3 regions of the Kosakonia oryzae genome follow, and region 1 is predicted to be linked to each of the others. Evidence: predicted binding sites of a transcription regulator. Region 1 holds the regulator's gene; each other region holds the start of a gene.
The links. Region 1 encodes LexA, which represses DNA repair genes until DNA is damaged. Its sites were predicted from a motif close to TNCTGTATGTACATACAGNA; they were not measured.

Region 1 (4,332 bases):
GTCGAATCAACAAACAGCTACGTGTTATGCCATCTTTTTGACCAGCCGACGCACACGTCCGCAATGTTTATTTGCGATCGCTGCGGTTCGGTAAAGGAAGAGCAGGCGGAAGGCGTGGAAGATATTATGCATGCGCTGGCGGCAAAGATGGGCTTTGCTCTGCGGCATAATGTGATTGAAGCTCACGGCTTATGTGCAGACTGTGTCGAAGTGGAGTCCTGCCGTCATCACGACCATTGCCACCATGACCACACCGTTCAGGTGAAGAAAAAGCCACGTTAATCTTTGTTTGAACGAAACGGTAAATAAAACAGCTGGAGGGGTGGTACATCCTTGTACCTTCGGGCAGAGTAGCCTGTAGAGGGTTAGCACATTGAGGGGATGTGCAGGCTACCAGCGGTAGTCGTTACGCGTTTCCCAATCTGTAACTTCTTTCTCCGCCTGATCTTTGGCATAACCGTAACGTTCCTGGATTTTACCCACCAACTGGTCACGTTTACCTTCGATGATGGTCATATCATCATCGGTCAGTTTGCCCCATTTTTCTTTAACAGTGCCTTTGAACTGTTTCCAGTTACCGCCGACTTCGTCTTTATTCATCGTTGACTCCTTATCGTTCGGTTAAATAGGTAATCGTTCTGCTGAACGTACTGATTATTGTAGTTAAGGATTCCGGCAATCGATTTTTATTCGGAATCTTTAACCACCACGATAGTTAAAAACAGCATAAGCGAGACGAGGAAACCGGCAAAAAGCCTGGCAGTATCAGGAAGGATTCGCGTCGGAAAACCAGCTGCCGTTACGCCAGTGGCGACGCCACAGCCAGGCAAGCGTAAGCCCGCGCAGGGCGAGAAAGACGGTCAGCGCCAGCCATAAACCGTGATTGCCCAGCACCGGGACCGTCAGCAGCGTGACAGCGAACCCGGCAGCGGCAATCGCCATACTGTTACGCATCTCCGCAGCGCGCGTGGCACCGACAAACATGCCATCCAGCAAGTAGCACCACACGCCCACCAGCGGCAGAATTACCTGCCAGAACAGGTAATGCCCGGCGAGCGTCTGCAGAGCAGGAAGTGAAGTCAGCAAGGCAATAATGTTGTCGCCTGCCAGCGCATAAATCGCCGCAAAGAACAGCGCCACCAGCCCGGCCTGGCGGCACGCAGCTCGCCAGACTTCCATCAATTGGCTGCCATCGCGCGCACCGTAGGCTTGCCCGGAATGCGCTTCGACCGCATAGGCAAAACCATCCAGCGCGTACGCGGTAAAGGTGAGAAACATCATTAGCACCGCGTTCGCCGCGACCGTCTCGCCGCCAAGACGCGCGCCCAGTACGGTGATTGAGCCAAAGCAGAGCTGCAAAAGCAGTGAGCGCAGCATGATATCGCGGTTAAGCGCTAATAAGCGCCGCATACCGCCGCGCCAGGCATTTTTAAGCACAGACAGGGGGACGCCGCGCATCACCAACACGCGGTGCACCATCAGCAGGCCGATGGCGAACGTCGCATACTCAGCCACAACGGTGGCGAGCGCGGCTCCCTGCACATTCATGTGCAGACCCATCACCAGCCACAGGTCGAGCACAATGTTGAGAAGATTCCCCACCACCAGCAGGATCACCGGAGCACGGGCATACTGCACGCCCAGCAACCAGCCGAGCAACACCAGATTTCCCAACGACGCTGGCGCACTCAGCCAGCGAATATTGAGAAAGCGCCGCGCTTGTTCCAGTACAGCTTCGCTCCCGCCGGTGATGTGCAGCGCCAGATCGATGAGCGGCGTACGCAGCAGCATAATTAACATACCTGCCAACAACGCCAGTAACAGCGGTTGTACCAGCGCGCGCGCCAGCGCAGGTGCGTTTTTTGCGCCAAACGCCTGTGCCGTAAGACCGGTTGTGCTCATCCGCAAAAACAGCAGCAGCATAAACAAAAAGCTGGTTGCCGTTGCGCCGATCGCCACCCCACCGAGGTAAACAGGGCTATCCAGGTGCCCGACCACGGCGGTATCCACCAGCCCCAGTAACGGAACAGTGATATTGGAGAAGATCATGGGCAGCGCAAGCCGCCACAGTGCTCTGTCAGATGCGTTCAGCAACGGCATGGCAATGTCGAATCAACGGGGAAAATTGTATTACGCAGCGCCACGTTGTTATGTGTCGCTGCGGAAAGAACAGGCGTTAGAGCCAGGTACCATTCCGGATGACGCCAACCGCCAGCCCTTCAATGGTGAAGTTTTGATCGCGCAGATCGACGACGATCGGGGAAAACTCGCTGTTTTCCGGCAGCAGTTCGACGGTGTTACCCTGTTTTTTCAGACGCTTCACGGTAACTTCATCATCAATACGTGCGACGACCACCTGGCCATTACGCACATCCTGCGTTTTATGCACTGCGAGCAGGTCGCCGTCCATAATACCGATGTCTTTCATCGACATACCGCTGACGCGCAGCAGGAAATCCGCATGAGGTTTGAAGAGATCGGGATCGACCTGATAGTGACCCTCGATATGCTGTTGCGCCAGCAGCGGTTCACCCGCAGCAACGCGGCCAATCAGCGGTAAACCGATATCCTCTTCTTCTTCCAGCAGCAGACGCAGACCACGCGATGCGCCGGAGACGATTTCGATAACCCCTTTGCGCGCAAGCGCTTTCAGGTGTTCTTCAGCCGCATTTGGGGAACGGAACCCCAATTGCTGTGCGATTTCCGCACGCGTTGGTGGCATACCGGTTTGGGTGATCCGATCGCGGATGAGATCGAACACCTCTTGCTGCCTGGCCGTTAATGCTTTCATCCCGCCCCCTGGGTGTATATACAGTTATGCTGTGAGTATATACAGTCAAAGGCGATTTTGGAACCAAATTTAAGCAAAAAACCAGGGTGTTATCGATTTCTGGAAGCGTTATCGAAAATGCGCCCAGAGAAGCGAGATCCAGGTAAACAGCGCCAGCAGGATCGACATCAGCACTGCCGCCGAGCCCATATCCTTCGCCCGACCGGAAAGTTCGTGAAATTCAGTACCAATTCGGTCTACGACAGCTTCAATTGCACTATTTAGGATTTCAACAATCATTACTAGCGACACCGAGCTAATCAGCAATACCCGTGTGACCGTGTCAATGTCCAGCCAGCAAGCAATAATGATAGCTAAAACAACGGCTAACAGTTCCTGGCGGAAGGCGGCTTCATTGATCCATGCAGCGCGAACGCCCTTCCATGAGTAACCTGCTGCTTTAATGATTCGGGTAATTCCGGTGGTATTATTGGCCATGAAAAGAACCTTTTTATGTAATAAACGTCAATGTCTACATCAGCGTACTGAGGTACAACAGAAATTACATGCGCTTTCTGATATTCTTGCGGCGCAATGGCACTATTATTAACCAGAGGCTTTTCATCTTTTATGTCCGGTTGGCCACGAATTTACTACAAATTACTGAATTTACCATTAAGTGTACTGGTAAAGAGTAAATCGATACCTGCAGAACCTGCACAGGAACTGGGTCTCGATACTTCACGTCCTATTATGTACGTGCTGCCTTATAACTCTAAGGCAGATTTGATGACGTTGCGTGCTCAGTGTCTGGCGCACGAACTGCCCGATCCGCTGGAACCCCTGGAAATCGACGGCGTACTGCTACCGCGTTTCGTGTTCATTCATGGCGGTCCGCGCGTGTTTACTTATTACACGCCGAAAGAAGAGTCCATCAAACTGTTCCACGACTACCTGGATTTACACCGCAGCCATCCGGATCTGGATGTGCAAATGGTGCCGGTATCGGTAATGTTTGGCCGCTCTCCAGGGCGTGAGAAAGGCGAGATTAATCCGCCGCTGCGCATGCTGAACGGTATCCAGAAATTCTTCGCTATCTCCTGGCTTGGCCGCGATAGCTTTGTGCGCTTCTCGCCGCCCGTCTCCCTGCGCCGCATGGCGACCGAGCACGGCACCGATAAAATTATCGCGCAGAAACTGGCGCGCGTGGCGCGTATGCACTTCGCGCGACAGCGCCTGGCCGCCGTAGGGCCGCGTCTGCCGGCGCGTCAGGATCTGTTCAATAAGCTGCTCTCTTCCAAAGCGATTGCCCGTGCGGTCGAAGACGAAGCACGCAGCAAAAAAATCTCTCACGACAAAGCGCAGCAAAACGCTATCGCGCTAATGGAAGAGATTGCCGCCAACTTCTCGTACGAAATGATCCGTCTGACCGACCGTATCCTCGGCTTTACCTGGAACCGTCTCTATCAGGGGATCAACGTACACAACGCCGAACGCGTGCGCCAGCTTGCGCACGACGGCCACGAGATTGTCTATGTGCCCTGCCACCGCAGCCATATGGA
Region 2 (4,332 bases), 2.3 Mb from region 1:
AGCGGCGCAACCCAACTGGTATTGCCGCGCCACGCGCCGAACATGCCGGAAACGTGCACCAGCGGCTTCATCTGCGGAACATCGATCAGCGCCGCCAGCTTCTGCTTGTTGCGGTGGCTATAGAGATAATCAAACAGCTTCGGCTGTTTTGCTTTAACCAGTTGCGCCATCGCAATGGTGGCGTACACATCGGCCATCGCATCGTGGGCATTACTGTGTTCGATACCGTTGGCTTTCGTCAGATGTTCAAGGCGAAAACTCGGCAGGCCGTCATCGTTCTCCGGCCAGTTGACACCGTCCGGGCGTAGGGCGTAGCAGGCGCGCATTACATCCAGCAGATCCCAACGCGAATTGTTGTTCTGCCAGCTCCAGGCGTACGGATCGTAAAAGTTGCGATAAAAGATATTGCGCGTGACTTCGTCGTCAAAACGCACATTGTTGTAACCGAGTACGCAGGTTTTCGGTACGGTAAAGAGATCGTGAATACGCCGGGCGAACGCGGCCTCGTTCTCGCCTTTGGCGCGCGCAATCTGCGGCGTTATACCGGTGATCAGCACTGCTTCGGGCTGCGGCAGGTAATCATCCGCTGGTTTACAGTAGAAAACTTCCGGCTCGCCGATGACATTGAAATCGGCATCAGTACGCAGCGCGGCGAACTGCGCCGGGCGATCCAGCGCCGGGCTGGTACCGAAAGTCTCGTAATCGTGAAAGAGAAAAGTGGGCGTTGCGGCGGAATCAGACACCAGTTGCTCATCCTGTCAGTAAATATGTCGCTTATGGTAAACCATCCCACCCTGTGTGCCGAAGAAAAACCCGTCACTGTTCCGCAGAACCTCGCAAAAACAGCGCGTTAAAACCGATCTGTGTCACATTTTTTTGCAATTTAACCAGGTAACGACACGCGAAGTTCCGTAAAAAGGACAGCGATTTTAGATGCTATTGAGGATATTTCATTGAAACGCCGTTTGTTTGCTGCTTCTTTGCTGGCGATTTGCGTACATAACGCGCAGGCCGACGACTTACCTTTTGCCCCACAGCCGCCAGCTATTCAGGCTGGCTCCTGGGTATTGATGGATTACACCACCGGGCAAATCTTAACTGCGGGCAACGAGCATCAGCAGCGTAATCCGGCGAGTTTGACCAAACTGATGACCGGCTATGTAGTGGATCGGGCGATCGACAGCCATCGTATCAGCGCGGATGATGTGGTGACGGTAGGGAAGGATGCGTGGGCGAAAGGCAACCCGGTTTTTGACGGTTCATCGCTGATGTTTCTGAAACCCGGCGACCGCCTGACCGTGCGCGATCTGAGCCGTGGTCTGATTGTCGATTCCGGTAATGATGCCTGCGTGGCGCTGGCCGATCATGTTGCGGGCGGCCAGCCGCAGTTTGTCGCCATGATGAATGATTATGTGCAGAAGCTGAATCTGCGCGACACCCACTTCGAAACTGTCCACGGGCTGGATGCACCAGGACAGCACAGTTCGGCCTACGATCTGGCGGTATTGTCCCGCGCCATCATTCACGGCGAGCCGGATTTCTACCATATGTACAGCGAAAAAAGCCTGACGTGGAACGGCATCACCCAGCAAAACCGTAACGGGTTATTGTGGGACAAAACCCTCAACGTCGACGGGCTGAAAACCGGTCACACTTCGGGTGCGGGTTTCAACCTGATTGCCTCCAGTGTTGACGGTCAACGCCGCCTGATTGCGGTGGTTATGGGCGCGGACAGTCCGAAAGGCCGTGAAGAGCAGGCGCGTAAATTACTGCACTGGGGACAACAAAACTTCGATACCGTCGAAATTTTGCGTAACGGCAAAAAAGTCGGCAGCGAGCGCGTGTGGTACGGCGATAAAGAGCAAATTGCGGTTGGTACGGATCAGGATTACTGGCTGGTGCTGCCAAAAGCAGAAGTGCAGAACGTCAAGGCGAAGTATGTGCTGAGCAGTAAAGAGCTGGATGCGCCGCTGGCTGCGCATCAGCAAGTAGGGGAGATTCAACTCTACGATCGCGACCAACTGATCGCTCACTGGCCGCTGGTCACGCTGGAAAGTGTCGGCAAAGGCGGCTTGTTCTCGCGTCTGAGCGACTGGCTTCATCACAAAGGGTAACGCGCGTGCGGGCAGAGTGGCGGTGATGCGAGTCTGCTCGCATAATTGATGACTCCGACATGCCAGGCGATCGTCGGAGCGCTATACTGTATAAACACACAGTAACGGTAAGGGAGTCAACATGAGCTACAACGTGAAGCAACTGGAAAAACGTCGTATCGCCGGGTTCCATCTGGTCGGGCCCTGGGATGTGACGGTGAAGCAGGGTTTTAAACAGCTAATGATGTGGGTCGACAGCAATAAGATCGCACCGCTGGAGTGGGTGTGCGCTTATTACGATAACCCTGACGAAGTGCCGCCGGAAAAGCTGCGCGCGGACGTTGCTATCACCGTCGATGCTGACTTTCAAATCCCGGCAAACAGCGAAGGGGTGATCCTCACCGACATTCCGGGCGGTCAGTACGCCGTGGCGCAGGCGAGGGTGTACAACGAAGAGTTTGAAGCGTGCTGGGATCTCTTCTTTGATGAACTGCTTAGCGATCAATCTGTGCAAATTGCCGCGGGTCCCTGCTTTGAAGTCTACCTGAACGATGCACAGCAGGATGGCTACTGGGAAATCGACATGCATATCCCGGTTGAGTCGAAAATTCTGTAAGCGATAAATTAACCGGAAGAGGCAACAGGAAGCGCTGTCGCCTCTTTTTTTATCGCAGAGGGTGCTATCTGAGTCCGAAAAATCCTACAATTGCGCCTTTGTCGGTTCAATCGGGGGAAGCGACTGTGCGTCGCGACAAATCACTCAGTCCTTTCGAAATTCGTCTTTACCGCCATTATCGTGTCGTACATGGTGTGCGTATCGCGCTGGCTTTTATTCTGACCTTTTTGCTGATCCGTCTGCTGGAGGTGCCGGAGGGAACCTGGCCACTGATCACGCTGGTGGTGCTGATGGGGCCGATCTCCTTTTGGGGAAACGTGGTTCCGCGCGCATTTGAACGCATTGGTGGCACAATTTTGGGTGCGGCGCTGGGGCTGGTGGCACTAAAACTGGAGCTGCTCTCGCTGCCGGTGATGCTGCTGTGGTGCGCGGTGGCGATGTTTCTCTGTGGCTGGCTGGCGCTGGGCAAAAAGCCTTACCAGGCGCTGCTCATTGGCATTACGTTATCGGTGGTGGTTGGCGCGCCGCCAGGTGATATGCATACGGCACTGTGGCGCAGCGGCGATGTGATTATCGGTTCACTGCTGGCGATGTTGTTTACCGGGATCTGGCCGCAGCGGGCTTTTTTGCACTGGCGTATCCAGATGGCCAACTACGTCACCGCCTTCAACCGCGTTTATCAGGCCGGTTTCTCCCGTAACCTGGTTGAACGGCCGCGGCTGGAAAAACATCTGCAAAAAATCCTCAACGACGTGGTGAAGATGCGCGGGCTGATCGCGCCTGCCTGCAAAGAGACACATCTGCAAAAGGCGATTTTCGAAGCCATCCAGACCGTCAGCCGCAATATGGTCTGCATGCTGGAGTTGCAAATCAATGCTCACTGGAGCTCACGAACCAGCCACTTTGTGATGATCAACGCGCATACGTTGCGGGATACGCAGCAGATGACCCAGCAAACACTGCTGACCATTGCGCATGCGCTGTATGAAGGCAACCCGCAGCCGATTCTGGCCAACACTGAAAAGCTCAATGAGATTGTGGCGGAATTGCGCCAATTGAGCAGTGAACATAAAGGTGATGCGCTGGCTGAAACCTCGATTCACGGTTACGTCTGGCTAAGCATGGAGCTGGCCCGTCAACTGGAGCTGCTGTCACATTTGATTTGCCGGGCGTTGCGCAAATAACGGCCAGATAACCCGATGGCGTTGTTGGGTTGTTTCGATTCAGCTACATTTGCGGTTATGATAGCCACCAGGAAAAATCATTGTCTTATGCGACCACATTGGGTAGGTTTGCCTCTAAGGTGGTTGCTTTAACGAATCCGAATCTCACATTATCAGGGGTGTAAAAATGGAAACAAGTAAGCCTTCATTCCAGGATGTTCTGGAGTTTGTGCGTCTGTTCCGCCGCAAAAATAAATTGCAGCGTGAAATCCAGGACGTGGAGAAGAAGATCCGTGATAACCAGAAGCGCGTGCTGCTGCTGGACAACCTGAGCGACTACATTAAACCGGGTATGAGCGTGGAAGCGATCCAGGGCATTATCGCCAGCATGAAGACCGACTACGAAGATCGCGTGGATGATTACATCATCAAAAACGCTGAACTGTCGAAAGAGCGCCGC
Region 3 (4,332 bases), 2.5 Mb from region 1:
TAAGTTTTTGCTGCTTTATATCCGCTTCTATCTCCTCACGAACGGCCTGCGGGATCTGTAACGCATCTCCCAATGCATTCAGATAGCTGCGTTCCATAAAGTGATCGATATCGATAACGGCACAGCTGAGATACCAGAGTTCCAGCGCCTCTTCTTCATTCTGTACACCCTGCGCCAGACGCGCGGGATCCAGCGGTTGTTCGATTGCCTGCGCAACCAACCGCCGCCCCTGTTCTTCCACCCCGGCTTCACGAAGCTGCTGCTCGATAGCGGCTCGTTCTTTGTCGTCGATATGACCATCGCTCTTCGCGGCAAAAACCAGAGCCAGGATCAGGCGCTCCGTGCGCACATCCAGCGGAGATTGCTGCTGCCCGTACTGTGGCTCTCCCTGATGCGCGTTGCGGATACGGTCTTTGTATTTATTCCACAGCACCGTACCGGCGACCGCGCCGCCGCCAACCAACAGTGCGCTGGTACCGTATTTAGCAAGCAATTTGCGTGAGGATTTACTGGCAACGAGCAGCCCGGCAAGGCCACCTAATGCGCCCGGCGCCAGCAGGTTATGTAACCCCTGACCGCCCGAAGTTGAGGGATCCGTATTATCTTTCGAACCCAGCAACGACTGTATTTGATTCAACCAGCTCATAATGCCCTCGCTTATCTATGTGTGGTTGCCCAGAGTATGCGAGGGGGATGTCAGGAAGTGTCTATAGCGGCAAAAGATGAGAAAAGTATCGCGTTACGGTTGCGGCTGGTACTCTGCCGCGCCCGCTTTGCAATCAACGGCCACACGGTAGTGAATATCCATATTTTTACCGCGAACCGTGAGCGGTACTGTCCATTTATCACCCTTACCAACGATCTCTTTCGGATTCACCCAGGCGACCGGATCGGCCTGCCCCAGTTTTTTCTGATCGTCTGCCCAGCGCACAATGCGATTTTGCAGATAGTCACGCTTAACGCTGGCCGCGATCCCATCGGCATCAAGACCTTCACAAGAAGGAAACTTTACCGCTTTATCCGTTGCAGCGTGCGCCATGGTACTGCCTGCCAGCAAAAGCAGACCTGTAAAAACTCCTGCTATTTTCATGCTTATCTCCAGGTACTTACTTGTCCAGTCAAAAGCATGGTACAAATTGCTGGCAGTGCAAGATCAGGCCACTTTCGCACGCTTCTGCGCGCTTTTAATATCCACTGCGTCTGTCGGTTCAGCATCAGCAGAAGCAGACGCTGCGGCAGGCTCTTCCGCTTCAGCACCTGGCAATTTGCCGGATTTCAGAATACCGCTCAGCGCGTCTTTCTGTTCAGCAAGCCACAGCGCCATTTGATCGCGCATCTCATCTTCCAGCGCTACCGGGCCGGTACCTAACCAGTCGCCCAGCACTTCCGCCAGATCGAGCATTTTATCGTAAGCATCAGCTTCCTTTTTGCTGGCAAAAGACATTTTTTCCTCACCTTCACGAATGACTACGTATTTAACTTCTACCGCCATGATGCAGCCTCATTCAACTGTGTATTTATACAGTATATTAGCGCGATGAAAAAAGCATCGCAAGGGATAAAAGACAGACGCAAACGTTTTCGTTTATACTGCGCCCAGTTTTTTCCCCAACGGTAAGATGCTATGACTCTTTTAGGTACTGCGCTGCGCCCGGCAGCAACTCGCGTGATGTTACTCGGCTCTGGCGAACTGGGTAAGGAAGTGGCCATTGAATGTCAACGACTGGGCATTGAAGTTATCGCGGTAGATCGCTATGCCGATGCGCCAGCAATGCATGTGGCGCACCGTTCGCATGTGATCAATATGCTTGATGGTGAGGCGCTAAAGGCGCTGGTCGCACAAGAAAAACCGCATTTTATCGTGCCAGAAATCGAAGCGATCGCCACCGATACACTGCTGGAACTGGAAGCGCAGGGCCAGCATGTGGTGCCCTGCGCCCGTGCCACAAAATTGACCATGAACCGTGAAGGCATTCGTCGCCTGGCGGCGGAAGAGTTGCAGTTACCAACATCCAGCTACCGCTTTGCCGACAGTGAAGCGGCTTTTCGCGATGCCGTCGCCGAAATAGGTTTGCCCTGTATCGTAAAACCGGTGATGAGCTCCTCCGGTAAAGGTCAGAGCTTTATTAAAAGCGCAGAGCAACTGACAAAAGCCTGGGAATACGCCCAACAGGGTGGCCGTGCGGGTGCCGGACGGGTGATTGTCGAAGGCGTGGTTAACTTTGATTTTGAAATCACGCTTCTGACCATCAGCGCCGTTGATGGCGTCCATTTTTGCGCACCGGTCGGCCACCGCCAGGAAGACGGTGATTATCGCGAATCCTGGCAGCCTCAGCAGATGTCGCCGCTGGCGCTGGAACGCGCGCAGGCAATTGCCAGCAAAGTCGTGCTGGCGCTGGGCGGCTATGGGCTGTTCGGCGTTGAGCTGTTCGTTTGCGGCGATGAAGTGATCTTCAGCGAGGTTTCTCCTCGCCCGCATGATACCGGGATGGTGACGCTGATTTCCCAGGATCTCTCGGAGTTCGCACTGCATGTCCGTGCTTTCCTCGGTTTACCGATTGGCGACATTCGCCAGTACGGCCCGGCAGCTTCGGCCGTGATCCTGCCGCGTCTGCGCAGCCAGAATGTGACCTTCGATAACGTGCAAAATGCGCTCGCCGCCGGTGTACAACTGCGTCTTTTTGGTAAACCTGAAATCGACGGTTCGCGCCGCATGGGCGTAGCGCTGGCCGTGGCTGAAAGTGTCGAAAAGGCCGTAGAGCGCGCGGTTGCCGCCGCGGCCGCAGTTCAGGTTAAGGGCTAAAAAAAAGCCCGGGGGCGCTCATCGCCTACCGGGCTTTTCTGCACAAGGCGGGTAAACACCCGCCCGCGAGATTACTGTTTCGCGCCTTCAACCGCTTCACGCGCCAGTTTGGTGATGCGATCGTAATCACCCGCTTCCAGCGCATCGGCCGGAACCAGCCAGGAACCGCCGATGCACAGCACGCTTTTCAGCGCCAGGTAATCACGGTAGTTAGCCGGGGAGATCCCGCCAGTCGGGCAGAAACGGACCTGAGAGAACGGACCTGCAATCGCCTGCAACGCTTTAGTACCGCCATTTGCTTCCGCCGGGAAGAATTTGAACTCTTTCAGACCGTAGTCCATGCCCAGCATCAACTCAGAAACGGTGCTGATGCCCGGGATCAGCGGGATAGTACCTTCGGTTGCGGCTTTCAGCAGCGGCTCGGTCAGGCCCGGGCTGATAGCGAACTGCGCGCCAGCAGCGGTCACTTCCGCCAGCTGCTGCGGGTTCAGTACCGTACCGGCACCGATAATTGCGTCGGGCACTTCTTTTGCGATAGCGCGGATAGCATCCATCGCACAAGCGGTACGCAGGGTGACTTCCAGTACGCGAACACCGCCAGCAACCAGCGCTTTTGCCATCGGCACAGCGTGTTCCAGTTTGTTCACTACAATCACCGGCACTACCGGACCTGTTTTCAGAATTGCTTCTGCACTCGTTTTCCAGTTTTTCATCAGAGTTTTTCTCTCGCCAGAACTAAATCTTATCGTCTTAAAAAGTGATACAGGTTGCGCCCTGCTCCGCACCTGAGAGTTTCTCCCGCAGCGCGCCGAACAATTCGCGGCCTGTGCCCACGCGCATCGCGCTCAGGTCAGGAATATGCGGCTGACGTGCGGCAAGTTCTTCGTCATCAACCAACAGCGTTAACTCGCCTGTCTGCCCGTTAACCCGGATAATATCGCCATCACGTACTTTCGCCAGCAATCCGCCATCGTATGCTTCTGGTGTAACGTGGATCGCCGACGGCACTTTACCTGATGCGCCTGACAGCCGTCCATCGGTAACCAGTGCAATTTTGAAACGGCGGTCCAATAATACACCAAGTGGCGGCATGAGTTTATGTAATTCTGGCATGCCGTTCGCTTTTGGCCCTTGATGACGGACAACCACCACGCAATCACGGTCCAGCAGGCCTGCTTCGAAGGCCGGTAAGACATCATGCTGGCTTTCAAAAATTACCGCTGGCGCTTCAATAACCTGATTTTCAACCGGTACTGCTGAGGTTTTCATCACCGCGCGCCCCAGGTTGCCGCTCAGCACTTTGGTGCCGCCATGTTTTGAGAACGGCTGTTCGATGGTCGCAATGACGTCAGCATCCAGCGATGCAGCCGCGCCATCACGCCAGTCCAGCTCGCCATTATTGAGCCACGGCTCCTGGGTGTAGCGCGTCAGGCCAAAGCCCGCCACGGTGTGAACATCTTCATGCAACAGACCGCCTTTCAGCAGTTCACGCATCAGCACCGGCACACCGCCAGCCGCCTGGAAGTGGT

Region 2: sbmC (DNA gyrase inhibitor SbmC) is a predicted target of LexA. The motif match lies at 2,199-2,218, and genes of this name have one in related genera.
Region 3: AWR26_RS10505 (YebG family protein) is a predicted target of LexA. The motif match lies at 1,508-1,527, and genes of this name have one in related genera.

The regions. Positions count from the first base shown of each region.
Region 1 is NZ_CP014007.2:5,070,303-5,074,634, forward strand. Features, by position in the region: gene zur (zinc uptake transcriptional repressor Zur) at 1-282, shown strand, start outside; gene AWR26_RS24030 (CsbD family protein) at 391-600, opposite strand; gene dinF (MATE family efflux transporter DinF) at 766-2,100, opposite strand; gene lexA (transcriptional repressor LexA) at 2,177-2,791, opposite strand; gene AWR26_RS24045 (diacylglycerol kinase) at 2,900-3,268, opposite strand; gene plsB (glycerol-3-phosphate 1-O-acyltransferase PlsB) at 3,401-4,332, shown strand, end outside.
Region 2 is NZ_CP014007.2:1,943,728-1,948,059, forward strand. Features, by position in the region: gene sbcB (exodeoxyribonuclease I) at 1-743, opposite strand, end outside; gene dacD (serine-type D-Ala-D-Ala carboxypeptidase DacD) at 954-2,114, shown strand; gene sbmC (DNA gyrase inhibitor SbmC) at 2,236-2,709, shown strand; gene AWR26_RS09250 (FUSC family protein) at 2,835-3,893, shown strand; gene AWR26_RS09255 (DUF496 family protein) at 4,060-4,332, shown strand, end outside.
Region 3 is NZ_CP014007.2:2,187,671-2,192,002, reverse strand. Features, by position in the region: gene AWR26_RS10515 (tellurite resistance TerB family protein) at 1-649, opposite strand, end outside; gene yebF (protein YebF) at 740-1,090, opposite strand; gene AWR26_RS10505 (YebG family protein) at 1,154-1,492, opposite strand; gene purT (formate-dependent phosphoribosylglycinamide formyltransferase) at 1,625-2,803, shown strand; gene kdgA (bifunctional 4-hydroxy-2-oxoglutarate aldolase/2-dehydro-3-deoxy-phosphogluconate aldolase) at 2,875-3,516, opposite strand; gene edd (phosphogluconate dehydratase) at 3,554-4,332, opposite strand, start outside.